Regions from separate parts of the Paenibacillus sp. FSL L8-0340 genome, predicted to be linked through region 3. Evidence: riboswitches for the same ligand, from Rfam matches in the RefSeq annotation. Region 3 holds a riboswitch; each other region holds the start of a gene.

The links. A riboswitch is a leader RNA that binds a small molecule or an ion and turns the genes downstream of it on or off. The one in region 3 is predicted to bind thiamine pyrophosphate.
Region 1: it holds a riboswitch for thiamine pyrophosphate, as region 3 does, so the genes downstream of both, NST07_RS10225 (thiamine phosphate synthase) here and thiC (phosphomethylpyrimidine synthase ThiC) in region 3, are expected to answer to the same signal.
Region 2: it holds a riboswitch for thiamine pyrophosphate, as region 3 does, so the genes downstream of both, NST07_RS02075 (ABC transporter substrate-binding protein) here and thiC (phosphomethylpyrimidine synthase ThiC) in region 3, are expected to answer to the same signal.

What each region holds. Positions count from the first base shown of each region.
Region 1 is NZ_CP151967.1:2,334,180-2,339,929, forward strand. It holds gene NST07_RS10215 (hypothetical protein) at 1-74, shown strand, start outside; gene NST07_RS10220 (SDR family oxidoreductase) at 428-1,297, shown strand; TPP riboswitch at 1,446-1,548, shown strand; gene NST07_RS10225 (thiamine phosphate synthase) at 1,661-2,269, shown strand; gene thiS (sulfur carrier protein ThiS) at 2,321-2,524, shown strand; gene NST07_RS10235 (thiazole synthase) at 2,739-3,503, shown strand; gene thiH (2-iminoacetate synthase ThiH) at 3,532-4,689, shown strand; gene yfbR (5'-deoxynucleotidase) at 4,714-5,349, opposite strand; gene NST07_RS10250 (fumarate hydratase) at 5,455-5,750, shown strand, end outside.
Region 2 is NZ_CP151967.1:445,745-451,494, reverse strand. It holds gene NST07_RS02095 (hypothetical protein) at 1-584, shown strand, start outside; gene NST07_RS02090 (hypothetical protein) at 705-926, shown strand; gene NST07_RS02085 (hypothetical protein) at 904-1,482, shown strand; gene NST07_RS02080 (hypothetical protein) at 1,415-2,302, shown strand; TPP riboswitch at 2,376-2,486, shown strand; gene NST07_RS02075 (ABC transporter substrate-binding protein) at 2,612-3,682, shown strand; gene NST07_RS02070 (thiamine-binding protein) at 3,723-4,016, shown strand; gene NST07_RS02065 (ABC transporter permease) at 4,013-4,774, shown strand; gene NST07_RS02060 (ABC transporter ATP-binding protein) at 4,794-5,636, shown strand.
Region 3 is NZ_CP151967.1:6,637,872-6,643,621, forward strand. It holds gene NST07_RS30350 (response regulator transcription factor) at 1-315, opposite strand, end outside; gene thiC (phosphomethylpyrimidine synthase ThiC) at 515-2,293, opposite strand; TPP riboswitch at 2,398-2,504, opposite strand; gene NST07_RS30360 (NAD(P)-dependent alcohol dehydrogenase) at 2,609-3,679, opposite strand; gene NST07_RS30365 (SDR family oxidoreductase) at 3,722-4,540, opposite strand; gene NST07_RS30370 (PadR family transcriptional regulator) at 4,571-5,113, opposite strand; gene NST07_RS30375 (hypothetical protein) at 5,267-5,750, opposite strand, start outside.

The sequences.
Region 1 (5,750 bases), 3.2 Mb from region 3:
GTACCTTGAGCCTGCTGCTCATGGTGGCGCTGGTGCTGATGGTGTTTTTTATGGTGTACAACAGCATTATTTAAGACTTCCTTCATAGAAAGACTACAGAAAGCCCGCCTCCGGATTGACATGGAGAGCGGGCTTTTGGGTGCAGACATTACTTCAGGGCAAGTCTATCGGGTACCACCCAGCCATGCCGCAGTCACAGTCTGCATATATCTGCAACTCCATTGCTGGATTAGTGCTTTCTCTGTAAAGTATATCGCCTTCCCCGGCAAAAACAACTGACATTTTAGTTTGACCGCGCCCAAGGTGTGGTAAGTAACATAACGTAAAGCAAATAAAGAGATGATCTGCAGGTGCATAAACCAGGCACCCTGAGCCAACCCTAAAACGATGAGTAACCAACAGGTACACAGCGAAAGGAGAATGGATCATGCCAGACAACACGCAAACCAAAAAAACATTACCTCCGCAGGTGCAGGACCGCCAGCCCGGAATTGAAAGTGAAATGAATCCGCTGCCGGAATTCGAGACCTCAGCCTATAAGGCGGCGGGCAAGCTGCTGGGCAAGGCGGCTCTGATTACAGGAGGAGACAGCGGTATTGGCCGGGCGGTTGCCGTTCATTTTGCGAAGGAGGGTGCGGATGTCGTTATTTCCTACCTCAATGAGCATTCCGATGCCGAAGAGACTAAACGCCAGGTAGAGCAAGAGGGAAGGAAGTGCATTCTGATCGCCGGCGATATCGGCGTGGAGGCGTTCTGCCAGGATCTGATCAATAAGACAGTGGAAGGACTCGGCAAGCTGGACATCCTGATTAATAATGCGGCCGAGCAGCATCCGCAGGAGAAAATTGAGGATATTACCTCTGAGCAGTTAGAGCGGACATTCCGCACGAATATTTTTTCGATGTTCTATTTGACCAAGGCAGCCATGCCCCACCTGAAAAAAGGGTCCACGATCATCAACACGACTTCGATCACAGCCTACCGGGGCAGCCCGCAGCTGCTGGACTATTCGTCCACAAAAGGGGCGATTCTCAGCTTTACCCGTTCTCTGTCGATGAACCTGGCGGACAAAGGCATCCGGGTTAATGCCGTAGCGCCGGGTCCAATCTGGACACCGCTTATTCCGTCGACCTTTGACGCGAAGAAAGTCAGTGAATTCGGCGGCACGCAGCCAATGAAACGCCCGGGACAACCGGAGGAGCTGGCTCCAGCCTATGTATATCTGGCTTCCGACGATTCATCTTATGTAAGCGGACAGGTAATGCATGTGAACGGCGGCGAGGTCGTAAACGGCTAAATGCGGTTGCTGATTCCATTGCTATGCATAATTAGAGTCTGGAGCGGAATCTTGGGTTCCGCTCTTTTTGATGCAGGCCTCTTTTAAAGGATGGCTCTTCAAGGAATAATATGTTAGTATATGAAACGTTAAGCGTAATTGAATATGGATTTGTCACTAGGGGTGCCGCAAGGCTGAGACGAACATACCCGTTCGGACCCTTTGAACCTGATCTGGTTTATACCAGCGTAGGGAAGTGGAGAACGAATAACTGCAGCGGGGCTGAATGGCCCGGTATTCCTGTATATATTCCAGACTGCCTCCTTTACGGGGGTGGTCTTTTTTGTGTTTGCCGGTAATGCAAAAGAACAGGAGAAGGTGAACATGTTGAAAGAGATACATTTGATCTCGGATGGAAAGCAAAATCCGGCGCAGTTTGTTCAACTGGCTGCGGCTGTGCATTTCATAGTGGATTATATCCATCTCCGGGAAAAGGCAATGTCTGTACGGGAGCTCATGGCTCTGACGGAGCAGCTGATCATAGCAGGGGTTCCGCCTTCCAAGCTGGTGATCAACGACCGGGTAGACGTTGCGCTGGCCGCAGGGACGGGCGGGGTCCAATTGGCTTGGCACAGCCTGCCGCCTGCCGCAGCACGCGGCATAGCACCGGGCCTGCGATTGGGAAGGTCGGTGCATTCCCCGGAGGAGGCGGCCGAATCCGGCCGGCAGGGAGCGGACTTCTGCCTGTTCGGGCATGTGTTTCCCTCGGCCTGCAAGCCGGGGCAGCGGGAACGCGGATTGCAGCAGCTGGCTGCGGCTGTCCGCTGCAGCAGCATTCCGCTGATCGCCATAGGCGGAATTGAGCCGGGTAATGCCGGTAAGGTTCTGGCAACGGGTGCTGCCGGAATTGCCGTAATGTCCGGAATATGCAGTGCGGGAGATCCTGTGGCCGCCGCTACAGCCTACAGATCAGCAGTTCAGGCCGTACCCTAAGCCTGAAGCCATGAATAATGCTCCTGCACCAGTTAAAGGAGGTGAGCAAGCATGAATTTGATCGTGAATGGAAAAGGCGGGGCCTATGAAGAGAGCTGCCGGACTGTAGCTGATCTGCTAAGCCGGTCAGAGTGGGCCGGGAGACTGGTTATCGTGGAGCTGAATGGTGAGATCGTCGGCAAGGACGTTTACGAAGATACGCTGCTGAGCGAAGGTGACCGCGTAGAGCTGGTCCATTTTGTCGGCGGGGGCTGAAGCCGGTGCGTGTTGCCGGATGAAAGCAGTAAGAGGCAAGAGGCAAGAAGCAAGAGGTAAGACGTAAGACGTAGGAAGTAAGACGTAAGACGTAAGACGTAAGACGTAAGAATCAAGAGTTAAAGGTAAGACATAAGAGGTAAGATCAAAACTCAGTGTATCAGCAACAGAAGCTCCGCATTTAAGCGGAGCCACTATCTCAGGAGGCGATTGTATGCAAGATTCTTTCGTTATCGGCGGAATTCCTTTATCCAGCAGGCTGTTTATCGGAACCGGGAAATACAGCCGCAATACCCTTATTCCCGAAGTGATTGCACGCTCGGGTTCACAGGTCATTACTGTGGCTCTGCGCCGGGTTGATACGGAGAGCAACGACAACATTGTTACTCATATTCCCTCCCATATGACGCTGCTGCCCAATACCTCCGGTGCGCGCACAGCCGAAGAAGCGGTGCGTATTGCCAGACTGGCCAGGGCGGCAGGGCTGGGCAATTGGGTGAAGATCGAGGTGATTAATGATCAGAAATATTTGCTGCCTGACAATATGGAGACGGTTAAAGCCACGGAAATATTGGCTGCAGAGGGTTTCGTTGTACTGCCGTATATGAGCCCCGATCTTTCGGCAGCTATCCGGCTCAAGGCAGCCGGAGCTGCCGCTGTTATGCCGCTGGGTGCGCCCATCGGCTCGAACCGCGGCCTGCAGACCAAGGAGCTGCTGCGGATTCTGATCGCAGAAGTGGATCTTCCGGTGATTGTTGACGCCGGTATTGGCAGACCTTCCGAGGCTGCTGAGGCGATGGAAATGGGCGCATCCGCCGTGCTGCTGAATACGGCAATTGCTACTGCGCGTGATCCGCTTCTAATGGCGGAGGCATTCCGTGAGGCGGTATCGGCAGGGCGCAAGGCTTATCTGGCCGGACTGGGGCCGGTGGAGGAGGCGGCAACGGCCTCTTCGCCGCTGACCGGCTTTTTGTTCTAGCCAATGGAGAGAAGGAGGGAGGAAGAGCATGAGCTTTTATGATACGCTGACCCGGCTGGAGCAGCTTCCTTACGAGACATTATGGAAGCAGTATACTGCCGTGGATGTGAAGCGGGCGCTTCGTTTGGAGCATCTGGACGAAGACGGGCTGATGGCACTGCTGTCTCCGGCGGCGGAGCCTTACCTGGAGGAAATGGCGCAGAAAGCGCAAAGATTGACACGTACGCACTTCGGGCATGTGATGCAGCTGTTTACGCCGATGTATTTGGCCGATTTTTGCGTGAATCATTGCACTTATTGCAGCTTTAGCTCGATTTATGACTTTCCGCGCAAAAAATTGACACTGGAGGAGGTCAGGCAGGAAGCAGAAACCATCGCCGATACAGGCCTGCGCCACATTCTTATTTTGACTGGCGAATCCCGGAGTGAAAGTCCGGCCGCTTATGTGAGGGAGTGCGTGAAGGTGCTCCGTGACTATTTTTCTTCTGTCAGCATTGAGGTTAATCCGCTCTCTACGGAAGAATACAATGAACTGAGGCTGGCAGGGGTAGACGGTCTTACCTTGTATCAGGAGGTCTACCATCAGGAGACCTATGGGAAGCTGCATGTGAAGGGTCCGAAGAGAGTCTACCGCAACCGTCTGGATGCGCCCGAACGCGGCTGCCGCGCCGGGTTTCGATCTGTGAATATTGGTGCCCTGCTGGGGATGTACGATTGGCGCCAGGAAGCTCTGGCCACTGCCCTGCATGCGAGATACTTGCAGGATAAGTACCCGGAGTGCGAAATCGGCTTGTCGATTCCCCGCTTTCGCCCGTATCTCGGAGAATTCAATCCGGCAAGTGATGTAACCGACCGTGCGCTGGTGCAGATCATACTGGCTTACCGACTGTTTTTGCCCCGTGCGGGCATTTCATTGTCCACGCGGGAACCGGCAGCTTTGCGCGATCATCTGGTCCATCTCGGCATCACTAAAATGTCCGCAGGAGTATCCACCGAGGTAGGCGGGCATACCCTTGAAGGCGGAACCCCGCAGTTTGAAATCTCGGATGGCCGCAAAGTGCATGAAATTACAGAAATGCTGTATGCCAAGGGACTGCAGCCGGTATTCAAAGACTGGGATATCCTGACAGAGCCGCTCCATTCACCAAAGATTACACCGCCCCATCAGGTGGACTCGCTGCATTAATAAAAAGCGATCAAATTGCTGCATTCAATCTGCCGAATCTGCCCCGGTCTCACTGCTCATGCCAGCGGACAGCTCGTCCAGCGACATTTCAAACCCTGGAGCCATATGGGCCAGGAAATAATCCATCTCCGGCAGTTCCAGTACGCGCAGCTTCGTCGCGGTCTGCTCTTTGGCAGCAGCGAACTCGCGGTTGCCTGCAGCGACCTCCCAGACGCATTTCAGGTAGGCGTCCAGCACGTCCGCTGCTTTGACATAGCGCAGCAGCCCGGCATCCTCTGAGCCGGGCGGGCTGTCCTGCGGCTGCAGGAGCGGCGCGTAGACCGCACTTAGCTCCGGCGGAATCATCGCCGCCAGACGTTCGGCGGCGACCCGCTCCATGTCGCGGAAGCTGGACAGCAGCCGCGGGTTGTTATGTTTCACCGGCGTAGCGATATCGCCGGTGAATACCTCGGAGGCGTCGTGGAACAGCGCCATCACGGCAGCACGGTCGGCATTTAGCGACCGCCCGAAATGAGCGTTGCCGATTGAGCACAGCATATGGGCCAGCAAAGCTACCTGGAATGAATGCTGCGCCACGTTCTCCGGGGCGGTGCTGCGCATCAGGCTCCAGCGCTGAATATATTGAAGACGATACAAATAGGCTGAAAAATGGTAGTTCAATTTTTAAGTAACCCCTTTCATGAGCCGATTAATATGATATTATAATAACTAATTGTAACAGAGTTTAGACAACCTGGAACTGATGGAGAGGAGTCCTGAATGAAGATGCAGCATTTTGAAGACAGCATTTATAATCTGATCGTAGAGACCTCCACAAATTTGCCGGGCGATGTGCGCAGGGCAGTAGCGAAGGGGCGCTCGCTGGAAGACAGGGCGACCCGCTCGGGACTTGCTTTGACCACGATTGCACAGAATATCGGAATGGCTGAGCTTCAGGTATCACCGATCTGTCAGGATACGGGGATGCCGACGTTTATTATTCATACACCTGTAGGCGTTAACCAGATAGAAATGAAAAAAGATATACACAGCGCCATTGTCCGGGCGACCCAAAACGGCAA
Region 2 (5,750 bases), 1.3 Mb from region 3:
CCGAACCGGAGGTAGCCACTCCACTGGTCAATCAGATGTACGGGCAGTATTACTACGGGCTGCTCCTTAGTATTTTCCACAAAATCGTCCTGTTGAAGCTTTCCAATCTCCACTCCCGGCTGCGTATCAACCACGATTATGATCAAATTGAGAATCTGATCTTCCTGATTAACAAGTTTTCGGCCAAGTTTTATTTTCTGGAGCTGATTTCACAGTCGCAGGGCCGGGAGATCTTCATCCAGCTGCGCAAAGTATACGGCAATGATGCCCTCTTTGATGAAGTCAAAATGACCCTGAACGACCTGTTCCAGTACCAGGAGAAATTCCAGGCTAAACGCCGGGATACGCTGCTGATGATTCTGACTGTCTTTACAGTGGTGAGCGGCATCTACGGGATGAACCAGGTTATTGAAGACTTGAAGGGACGCATTGAATGGAGCAAAATGCTGGAATACTCTCCTTTTGAATATTTGGCACTGCTGCTCACCTTCACCGGGATCCTCGTCAGCATCCTCCTGACGCTGAAAGAGCTGTGGAACGGAATCCGCAGCCGCCGCAGAAAAAGATTTTATACCAAGGATTGATAAGCTTCCGGAAACTATCATGAGCGCCGGGGCGGAACCGGGGAAGCTGCTGCTGCCGGAGCTGCACGGAACGAAATTTCCGCCGAACAGGAAGTTCTTTCCCGCGAGACGGCCAGTGAATTGATCGGCTGCGTGCAGCAGATGGGCGAACCGGACCGCAGCCTGTTTCTGCGCAGATATTTCCTCTATGAGAGCCTTGATCAGCTTGCGCAAACCTTCAGTCTCAGTAAAAAGGCAGTCGAAAGCCGCTTATACCGTTGCCGGACGCTGCTCAAGCAGGCGCTAGGCCTGTCTGAGAGTCAGGGAAAGGAGGCGCAACATGGCCAAAGACATGAAAATTGAGGAACAGCGCCTGTTCGGAATGATTGATTCTATGAACTTCAGTGATGCGGAACTTGCCTTAGGTGTACTGCCGGAGATTAACCAAGGTCCGCACCTGGCAGACGAAGAGGAGACAGCTTCGCTCGCCCGCATCAAAGCACGTACACTTGCCCGTCTGGAGCCTGAAGCCGCTGTCCACACCGTCCGTTCCTTCGCCCGGAGATCCCGGAGGCGGAATATCTTCGCGGCCGCAGCAGCGGTAATACTCATTGCTGCCGGTATGCTCGCCTTCTCTCCTGAGGTACAGGCCGGGTTAAGAAAGGCGCTGAGTTTCCTTCCTGGCTTCGGCACCGTCGTGGAGAACAGCCCCGGTGACCGGATCTATGTGCTGGGCAAATCCTATGATATTGCTCTGGGGGACGGAAGTCTGACCGTAGATGCCGTTCTCCTGCAAGAGCTTGGCGGGAGTATTACGCTTCGCGGCCGGAAAGTCCCTGAAGTCAGCGAATTTGAGGGTAAATATCGGCGGCAACCGCTATACTTTCACCTCTTACATGCGTTCGTCCTCGGAGAGTGAGTGGTACGGCAGCTACAGTTCAACTCAACCGCTGCAACTGAAGAAGAATAATCTTCTAACCCTGCATCTGGTCGGCACAACCGTTGGTCCGTTACAGCTCACCGCTCCGAAGACAGCTGAGGAGCTCGGGGAACTCGGCGCAAGCGATATACAGCAGGATGTGCGGATTACTGCTTTTCCGGTGGACCTTGGCGGCGGGCTTGTCCGTGTCCAGTTATTGCCCACTCTGACGGCGGAATCCGGGCTGACTGTCCATGCTTACGGACTGGAGCCGCTGGTCCCTGGATCAGGTCTCTATATAGAGAACGCAGCAGGAGAAAAGGCGGCACTGGAGCAGCCTGAATCCATGTCCTATCCTTCCGACTTCCGGTTTCATGAGACTGCCGGGGCGGGCGCTTGGCCTTATACGGTCTTCATTCCTTATATTGAAGTTTCAGATCATGACGCTGTATCTGCAGAAGTAGAGATTCCGCTGCCTGATATCGGCCAGGAGCAAATGCTCCACACACGCGCGGAAATCGCGGGCTTTCCGGTAGAGTTCACCCGCATTGAACGTACCGGCGAGACGGCTGCCAGCGTCGATGTGAATGTGAATTTCAATGCCGCAAAGCTGCGGACGCTGAAGCATTTTCTTATTCGCTATCCGGGGCAGGCGGACAACAGCTCGTTCTCTTGGGTGAATAAGGACCAGACCTACGGCGTGATGAAGACCCTCCATTTAGAAACAAAACCCGGGGAGGATAAGCTGCGTTTTAAGCTGTCCGAGCCGCATTTTCTGCTCAAAGGGCCGTGGCGCCTGCCGCTGAAGCTTGATAGCTAAGCAGAGTTGCTACTGGACAACTATGGAGCGGGCGTCTATAATACACCGTAAGAACACAGCAATACCTATAACTTCATAGTACCAGGGGTGCTGGAATTGGCCGGCTGAGATTGTATCCCACAAGATACTGACCCTTATACCTGATCTGGATAATGCCAGCGTAGGAATCGTCAATCGCTTACGGCCGTTTATGGCCCAAGCCACAACCTTGCGCAAGTAACTGGTGTCCCGATTCTCGGGGCACCTTTTTTGTATGGGACTATTCAGAATTTGGAAGACTAGGGTTGCTGGAAGGAGAGAAGAAGAGAAATGGGAGTCACAAAAGTATTAAAGCTCAGCCTCACCTGCATGCTGGTCTTTGCCATTGCCGGATGCGGCAATAGCAATGGGAACTCCGGGGGGAATGCGGCAGAGACTGCCGGGAACAGCACCGCTGCTCCTGAAACCACTGCCGGGGCAGCAACGGACGCTCCGAAGGAGCTGACCAAGGTCAAGGTCGCGCTGGACTGGACGCCGAATACGAATCATACCGGGCTTTATGCGGCAAAAGAGCTGGGCTATTACGAAGAGGAAGGGCTGGATGTTGAAATCGTGCAGCCGGGCGCTGCCGGTTCCGACACGATGGTTACCTCGGGCGAAGCCGCTTTTGGCATCAGTGCCCAAGAGGCACTGACGCTGGCCCGCCTGCAGAAGGTGCCGCTTGTGTCCATCGCCGCTATCATTCAGCATAATACCTCCGGGTTTGCTGCACCGAAAAACCGCAATATTAAGACACCGAAGGATTTCGAAGGCAAAACCTACGGCGGCTGGGGTTCCCCTGCCGAAGAAGCGGCCATGAAAGCCATTATGGACCCCGAAGGCGGAGATGTGAAAAAGGTGAAGCTGGTGAACATCGGTGAAGCGGACTTCTTCACCGCCGTGAAACGCGACATTGATTTTGCCTGGATCTTCTATGCCTGGACCGGGATTGAAGCGGAGCTGCGCGGAGAACCGCTCGACATGCTCTACCTCAAGGATTATGCACCCCAGCTCGATTACTACACGCCGGTACTGACTACGAGCGAGAAGGAAATTGCCGAACATCCGGAGCTGGTGAAGGCTTTCCTTAAGGCTACCTCGAAAGGTTATCAATACGCCATTGATCAGCCGGAGGAAGCCGCAGCCATTCTTTCCAAAGCTGTTCCTGAGCTGGACCCCAAGCTGGTCCTGGCCAGCCAGAAATGGCTCAGCCCGAAATACAAGGATGATGCCGTCCGCTGGGGCGAGCAGAAGAGCGAGGTCTGGCAGGATTACGCCGACTGGATGTATGGCCTGAAGCTGCTCGATCAGCCGCTGGATGTTCCAAGCACATTTACGAATGAGTTTTTGCCAGCTAACTGATTAAGGATGAAGTGATTTAAACTGAGAGGATTGATATATTGTGGTCAATACATTGCTAAGCATTCAGGTAATTCCCAAAACTCCGAACAACGAGGATTCGATTCCTTACGTGGACAAAGCCATCGAAGTGATTCAGAAATCCGGTGTAAAACATCAGGTGAACCCGCTGGAGACCACGATGGAGGGCGACATCACCGAGCTGCTTGAGGTTGTGCGCCAGATGCATGAAGCGCTGATTGCCGCAGGCAGTCCGAGCGTCATCTCCCAGATCAAAATCGCCCATAACCCGAATGGAATCAGCATGGACAAACTGACGGAGAAATACCGGCCGTGAGATCGTATTGGAAACAGATTTGGCCGCCCCTTGTGGCGGTCGTCTTTTTTCTGGGGCTATGGCAAGTTTCGGTATCCCTGTTCCATATCGAGTCATGGATCCTTCCCAGCCCAAGCGATATCGCCCGGGAAACCTCGGGCAATGCTTCCGGCATTTGGGCACATACAGCGGCTACGCTGCGCCTTACCCTGATCGGCTTCCCCATCGGCACAGGCGTGGGTCTTATTGTTGCCCTGCTGCTGCATCTGCTGCCTTGGCTCAAGAGAGCTCTCTACCCGCTGCTCATTCTCAGTCAGAATGTGCCCTCGATTGCGCTCGCGCCGCTGCTGATTATCTGGTTCGGCTTCGGGCTGCTGCCGAAGGTTGTCCTGATTACACTTGTCTGCTTCTTCCCGGTTTCAGTCGCCGCCATGGGCGGCCTGATGCAAAGCGACCGGACCATGCTGAACTATATGAAGATGGCCGGCGCGAACAAATGGCAGATCTTCACCAAGCTGGAGCTTCCGGGCTCCCTGCCCGCCCTGTTCTCGGGGCTTAAAATTTCGGCCACCTACGCCGTAATGGGCGCTGTTGTCGCGGAATGGATCGGAGCTGACAAGGGCATCGGCTACTACATGCTGCTGCAAAAATCCGCTTACCGCACAGACCGCGTATTCGTCGCCATTGCCATCATCGTGCTGCTCAGTCTTGTGCTGTTCGCACTTATCGCGCTGCTGGAGAAATGGCTGGTGCGCTGGAAGCCGCGCAAAAGTTCCTAGAAAAGGAGGATCGCCGACAATGCCGCATATTACAGATAACCCGCCATCCGGCACTGAAGCAGCCGGCATTCCTGAAGCCAGGACCTTACCGCCTGCACTTGAGGTAAAAGGAATCTCCAAAACCTTCACCCACCGCCGCCGCGAAACCCGCGTGCTGGATAACGTATCCCTTACAGTGCGGCCGCAGGAATTCGTCTCGATTGTCGGACCCTCAGGCTGCGGAAAAAGCACTTTATTCCATATTATCGGGGGCCTGGAGCTGCCGGATGCCGGAACGGTAAGCATGAACGGCAACCTTGTTACAGGGCAGCGCGGAGAGATCAGCTACATGCCGCAGCAGCCCGCGCTGTTCCCTTGGCGAAGCATCGAGGACAACGTCCTGCTCGCCGGTGAGCTTAAGGGCGCGCCGCAGGCTGCGGCGCGGGAAACCGCCCGCCACTGGCTGGCCAAGGTCGGCCTTGGCGGCTTCGAGCGGGCCTACCCGCATATGCTGTCGGGCGGCATGCAGCAGCGGGCTGCCTTCCTGCGGGCGCTGCTCGCGCCGCAGGAGCTGATGCTGCTGGACGAGCCGTTCAGCGCGCTGGATGCGCTGACGCGCAGCGAAATGCAGCGCTGGCTGCTGGAGCTGTGGGAGGAGAACCGCCGCTCCGTGCTGTTCATCACCCACAACATCGAAGAAGCGCTGCTGCTCTCCAGCCGCATCTATGTGTTCTCTGGACGTCCCGGCTCCGTCCTGCATACGGTCGATGTCCCGTTTCCCCGGCCGCGCCGTGAGGAAATCGCCGATTCGCCGGAATTCCTCCAGCTCAAGCGCCAGCTGTCACAGTGGATGCGGGAAGAGCAGGCGAAGAGTTCCAAGTAGTCTTAAGCGATATCCGCTTAACAGCCTCTACAAAAGACCAGCCGCCCTATGAACCGGACGGCTGGTCTTATTAATATGTAGTTATTTCAAGATAACGGCACACGAATGCGCACT
Region 3 (5,750 bases):
GTCGGCAACCCCGCTTTGGAAGGTTGAACGCACATATTCGAACTCACTGAAGCTGCTAAGCACGATCACCTCAATTTCCGGATACATCCCCTTGACGAGCCGGATCAGCTCTTCCCCGTCCATCACAGGCATAACGATATCGGTCAGGATGATATGCGGACGCTGTAATTCAATTAATTCAAAAGCCTCTCTTCCGTTGGAGGCCTCGCCTGCAATCTGAAACCCTTCCCCTTCCCAATCCAGCAGATGGATTATCCCCTGCCGTACCAGCATTTCATCGTCCACCACCAATATTTTGCAGAACGTTGTGTCCATGGCTTCTCCTTTTTGCGAACAAAAATACACTGAAAAAACAAAATGAAACCCGCTTGATTAAGGGGTTCCATCTCACCGAAACAAACTTATCCACCAGAAATGAAACAGCTTTCATAATCTGATTTACATTATAGGTATACGCCCGGAGACTGTCAATTGAGAGGGGGAGGGCGATTAGCGGCAGTCCCGGACCGACGGTTTATTTATAGATCAGACCTCCGCCTTCCTTAAACTCTTCTGCTTTATCCCGCATCCCTGCGGTAATCATCGCTTGCTCCGGTTCTTCTTGTCCCTCCTGCACCCTCGCCGTATCGCGGATACCATGAGAAATGCGCATACTGCAGAACTTGGGTCCACACATGGAGCAGAAATGAGCCGTTTTGGCCCCTTCCGCCGGAAGGGTCTCATCATGATATTCCAGCGCCCGTTCCGGGTCGAGCGACAAATGGAACTGGTCCCGCCAACGGAACTCGAAGCGCGCTTTGGAGAGTGCGTTATCCCGATCCTGCGCGCCCTTGTGTCCTTTGGCCAAGTCGGCTGCATGGGCGGCAATTTTATAGGTGATGACGCCTTCCCGCACATCATTTTTATTAGGCAATCCTAGATGCTCCTTCGGGGTAACATAACACAACATCGCCGTGCCGAACCAGCCGATCATCGCCGCTCCAATAGCCGAGGTGATATGGTCATAGCCGGGTGCAATATCCGTAGTCAGTGGTCCCAGTGTGTAAAAAGGAGCGCCATGGCAAAGCTCAAGCTGTTTATCCATATTCTCTTTGATCAGATGCATCGGTACATGGCCCGGGCCTTCCACCATCACCTGAACATCATGCTTCCAGGCAAGCGAGGTTAATTCACCCAACGTCTCCAGCTCGGCAAACTGGGCTTCATCATTAGCATCGGCAATGGAGCCTGGACGCAGCCCGTCACCCAAAGAGAACGCCACATCATAAGCCTTCATGATTTCACAAATATCCTCGAAATGTGTATAAAGAAAGTTCTCCTGATGATGGGCCAGGCACCAGGCCGCCATAATCGAACCCCCTCTGGAGACGATGCCCGTCATTCTTTTGGCCGTTAATGGGATGTAACGCAGCAGTACCCCGGCGTGAATGGTGAAATAATCCACTCCCTGCTCCGCCTGCTCGATCAGGGTGTCCCGGTATACCTCCCAAGTTAAATCCTCGGCCTTGCCGTTTACCTTTTCCAAAGCCTGATAGATAGGCACCGTCCCGATAGGAACCGGAGAGTTGCGGATAATCCATTCACGGGTGGTATGAATATTTTTGCCTGTCGACAGATCCATAATATTATCCGCTCCCCAGCGGGTCGCCCATCTCATCTTCTCTACTTCTTCATCAATGGAAGAGGACACCGCCGAATTCCCGATATTGGCATTGATCTTCACCAGAAAATTCCGCCCGATAATCATCGGCTCACTCTCCGGATGGTTAATATTCGCTGGAATGATCGCACGGCCGCAGGCTACTTCCTCTCTAACAAACTCAGGAGTTACATTTTCCCGGACTGCGATAAATTCCATCTCCGACGTAATCAGGCCTCTGCGGGCATAATGCAGCTGGCTGACATTGCGGCCCTCTCTGGCTCTCAAGGGACGACGTTGCAAGCCCGGAAACACCTCTGCCGCCGGCTTCTCTGTGAGATTCCCGTTATCCTCCGGCTTAACCGCTCTTCCCTCATAAGATTCGGCATCTCCCCGCTCCGTGATCCACTGAAGCCTGTGAGGCGTTAACCCCTTGCGGATATCGCTATAGGCTTCATCGTTAGTATAAGGCCCGCTTGTATCATAGACACGGACAGGAGCATTCTCCGCTTCTCCGGCCGTACCCGAGGTTCGGCTTAATGTAATCTCGCGCATCGGAACTTGAATATCAGGCCGTGAGCCCTCCACATACACCTTGTGACTTCCCGGAAAAGCACACAGATCAACCTCATGTTTCTTCTCTTGATTCAGCATCTTATTTCCTCCTTAAGGTTTGAGTAAATAAGAAAACGCGCAAAAAAGCCGCTCCACATGGAGCGGCTCAAAAATCCATATAAGGCTAACGCCAACAATGAAATAAAAGTCCGGCTCCACTTTCCTACGCTGGTATAATCCAGATCAGGTTCAAGGGTCCAGGAATGCATTTTTCCCGTCTCAGCCTATTCAGGCTCCCCTAGTGGTTTCTTATTTAGTTATGTTAAAGTTACAGAGAAATCCAGCAATTGTCAACCGGTGTTCTTATAAAGGAATTGGCAAATCATAAATATCGATTGCATCAGATGAGCACTGTTAGCTTAGCTGACTTTTTATGCACACGATAATTTTCCCTTTCGCACGGCCTTCTCCAAGATCACGAAGGGCATGGGCCGCGCCGCTTAACGGATATTGCCGATCAATAACTGGCACTACGTAGCCTGCTTCGACAAGCTCCTTCCAAACCATTTGATCCTCGTGGTTCGGCTTATGGATTAGAAGTGCTATTTTCTTTTTTTCAAACCAGGCAGACAGCGGTGCAACCAACAGAGCCAGGAGGATATAAGAAAAGGAACCGCCGACCATGACATACGTACCGCCTGACGTTAGTGCGCGCTTCATCGCGACAACCGGACGGTTTCCAACGACATCGAGGATTAAATCGTATCGTTGTCCGCTTGTGGTGAAGTCATCTTTGGTATAATCCAATACATGATCCGCCCCGAGGGTACGCAGCATATCCAGCTTCTCGGCGCAGTCAACGCAGGTCACTTCCGCTCCGGCCCATTTGGCATATTGAACCGCAAACGTACCCACTCCGCCACCGCCCCCATTGATCAGAACCCGATGGCCCTTTCGCAGCTTTCCTTTGTCACGCATGCCCTGCAAGGCTAGAACGGCTGCCTGAGGAATAGCCGCTGCCTGCCCGAAGCTCAGGCCTGCCGGCTTTGGTGACAAGGCTTTCTCGCTGGCACATACATACTCCGCAAATCCGCCCCAGCCGCAACCGGAAAGGTCCCCGAAAACCTCGTCCCCCGGCCGGAATCTTTTGGCATTGGCACCCACGGCGATGACCCGTCCTGCGATATCTGCGCCAAGAATACGGTAACGGGGTTTACGGAGCCCGCCAAGGCGGTTCATGAACGGTTTGCCGCGGAGGAGATCCCAATCCCAGGAATTAACAGAGGCAGCGTGGACCTCGATCAACACTTCATGGTCTTGCGGTGCAGGGATATCCACTTCTTCAATACGTAAGACTTCTGGCGATCCGTAGGTATCATAGACCATCGCCGTCATCGTGCGTGCTACTCGTTCGCTGGGTAAGCCTGTATCCATCATCTCTTCTCTCATGGTCATTCTCCATTCGATAGGCATTTTATTCTCCAAGGAAAATGTAATTCCCTTTATTAGAATAACCGTCTTCCTCTTTTATGAAAAATGCTGAGCTATATTACTTAGATACTCTTCCTCAACCGTATTTTTCTTCATACTTATGAGCATTTTCGCATCTTCTCCCACTACATAACGGAATTTGCTTGTACCGTCTGTGGCCGCTTGATAAATAGTGTCAGCTACAAGTGCTGGTGCCGAGGCATAGTCTGGAGCTTTTTCCATTTCCCCTAATTTACCCAGAAAGGCAGTAGTGAATGATTTATAATCCGTTAAGTCATCATTAAAAAAGAACTCCATCGATCTTCCGCCAAAGTCCGTGCTAATGGCTCCTGGTTCAATCAGCTTTACTTTGATGTTTTGTGATGCTAATTCAAAAGATACGGATTCAGAAAAACCTTCTACCGCGAATTTAGTGGAGTGATACAGAGACATCGTAGGAAAGGTCACGATCCCTCCCATTGAAGAGATATTGATTAGCAACCCTTCCTGATTAGATCTAAAATGTGGCAACATGGCTTTAGTCATACTAATAAGACCAAAAACATTCACTTCAAATTGTCTTCGGATCTGCTCATCCGTAGCTACTTCTATAAGCCCCATTGTCCCGTATCCGGCATTGTTCAGGAGAACGTCAATTTTACCAAACCGCTGGACAGCTTCAGCTAATGCAGATTGGATGGTATCTGTTTTCTCAACATCTAACCGCAACACCAACACATTGTCCAATGTGATGAATTCAGTTTCTTTTTCAGGTGCACGCATCGTGGCTACTACGTTCCATCCTCTTTCAGCAAAATGTTTTACTGTAGCTCTCCCAATGCCGGATGAAGCACCCGTGACAAAAATTGTTTTCAATAAAATCCCTCCTAAATGTATCAGAATTCGTTAAATACTGCTATTCCCTTCCACTAACTGCTCCATGCTTAACAATCCCTCGGCAATGGTTGCAAGTTTAGCTTTATATTCTGCTATCCCAATCTGGATGCAAATGATCTGGGCCGGGTGCATTTCAGCTTTATAATGTGAATACTGCTCTAATAACTGATCTAACTTTTTTTGTGATTCCTCTTGTACTTGCTTCAACCAAAAAATCACCTTGTCATACCCCACAAATCGGCCAAAATAAAGCCTCATCATAAAATCGGATTTCTTACTACTGTCTCCCTCTAGTGGCGCTAGTAAATAGTCGTTAAAACAATCTCGCCCTTTAGCCGTTATGTTATAAACATTCTTATTTGGCTTACCTTTCTGGGGCACAATTTCCTTGGTTATTAATTCTTCCTTCTCCATGCGGGCAAGCGTAGGATAAATCGTGCCATAACTAGAGCTATAGAAATTAGATAACACATTCTCCAATAACTGCTTTATTTCGTAGCCAGTCAACGCTTCTTTCATGAGCAAGCCTAAAATAACATCCTGAGTGTTCAAGAATAGCTCCTCCTTATTTAAAGATATCTACACATCACACTTAGCAATATAACAGACCAATATATATCAAGTCAATATATAAGACTTAAGTAAAAAAAAGCCGAGTGAAATCAGCAGTGAATGCCTGAAATCAACTCAGCTTGTCATATGTGCTTAATTTACTGAACTAAAGTATTCTGATAAAATCCCCACCAAAACTTGCTTATAATCATTTAATTCATAAGAAGAGTTATTTACTTTTTTCTTGGTTAAGTTTATGCCGTTAAATATCTCTTCTTCCAATTCTTTTCTTGCCTTCAGTACCTCCAAGGTTCCTTCTAACCCTGTATAACCCTGCTTTTTTCCATACCCTTGGTTAGTATAATATTCAATAAATCCCTCCGACCATTCTTTAGGTCTTTCCCTAACGGCCTTTCTGAAAGAGTGATCAAGATTGTTCTGCTCTACGTAAAGCAGCAATGGATTCAGCCGCTCCACAATCGCTGCCAGTTCCAGCACATAACTTATAACGTCTTCCTTCTGTGCACCATATTTAATCATCCCAATGGTTACAGGGTTTTGTATAAAACAACAATCAAAAACAAAGGTGTCTGAGCCATTTAAAACACTTGCTGCAAATCCCTTCCAACGCTCTGTT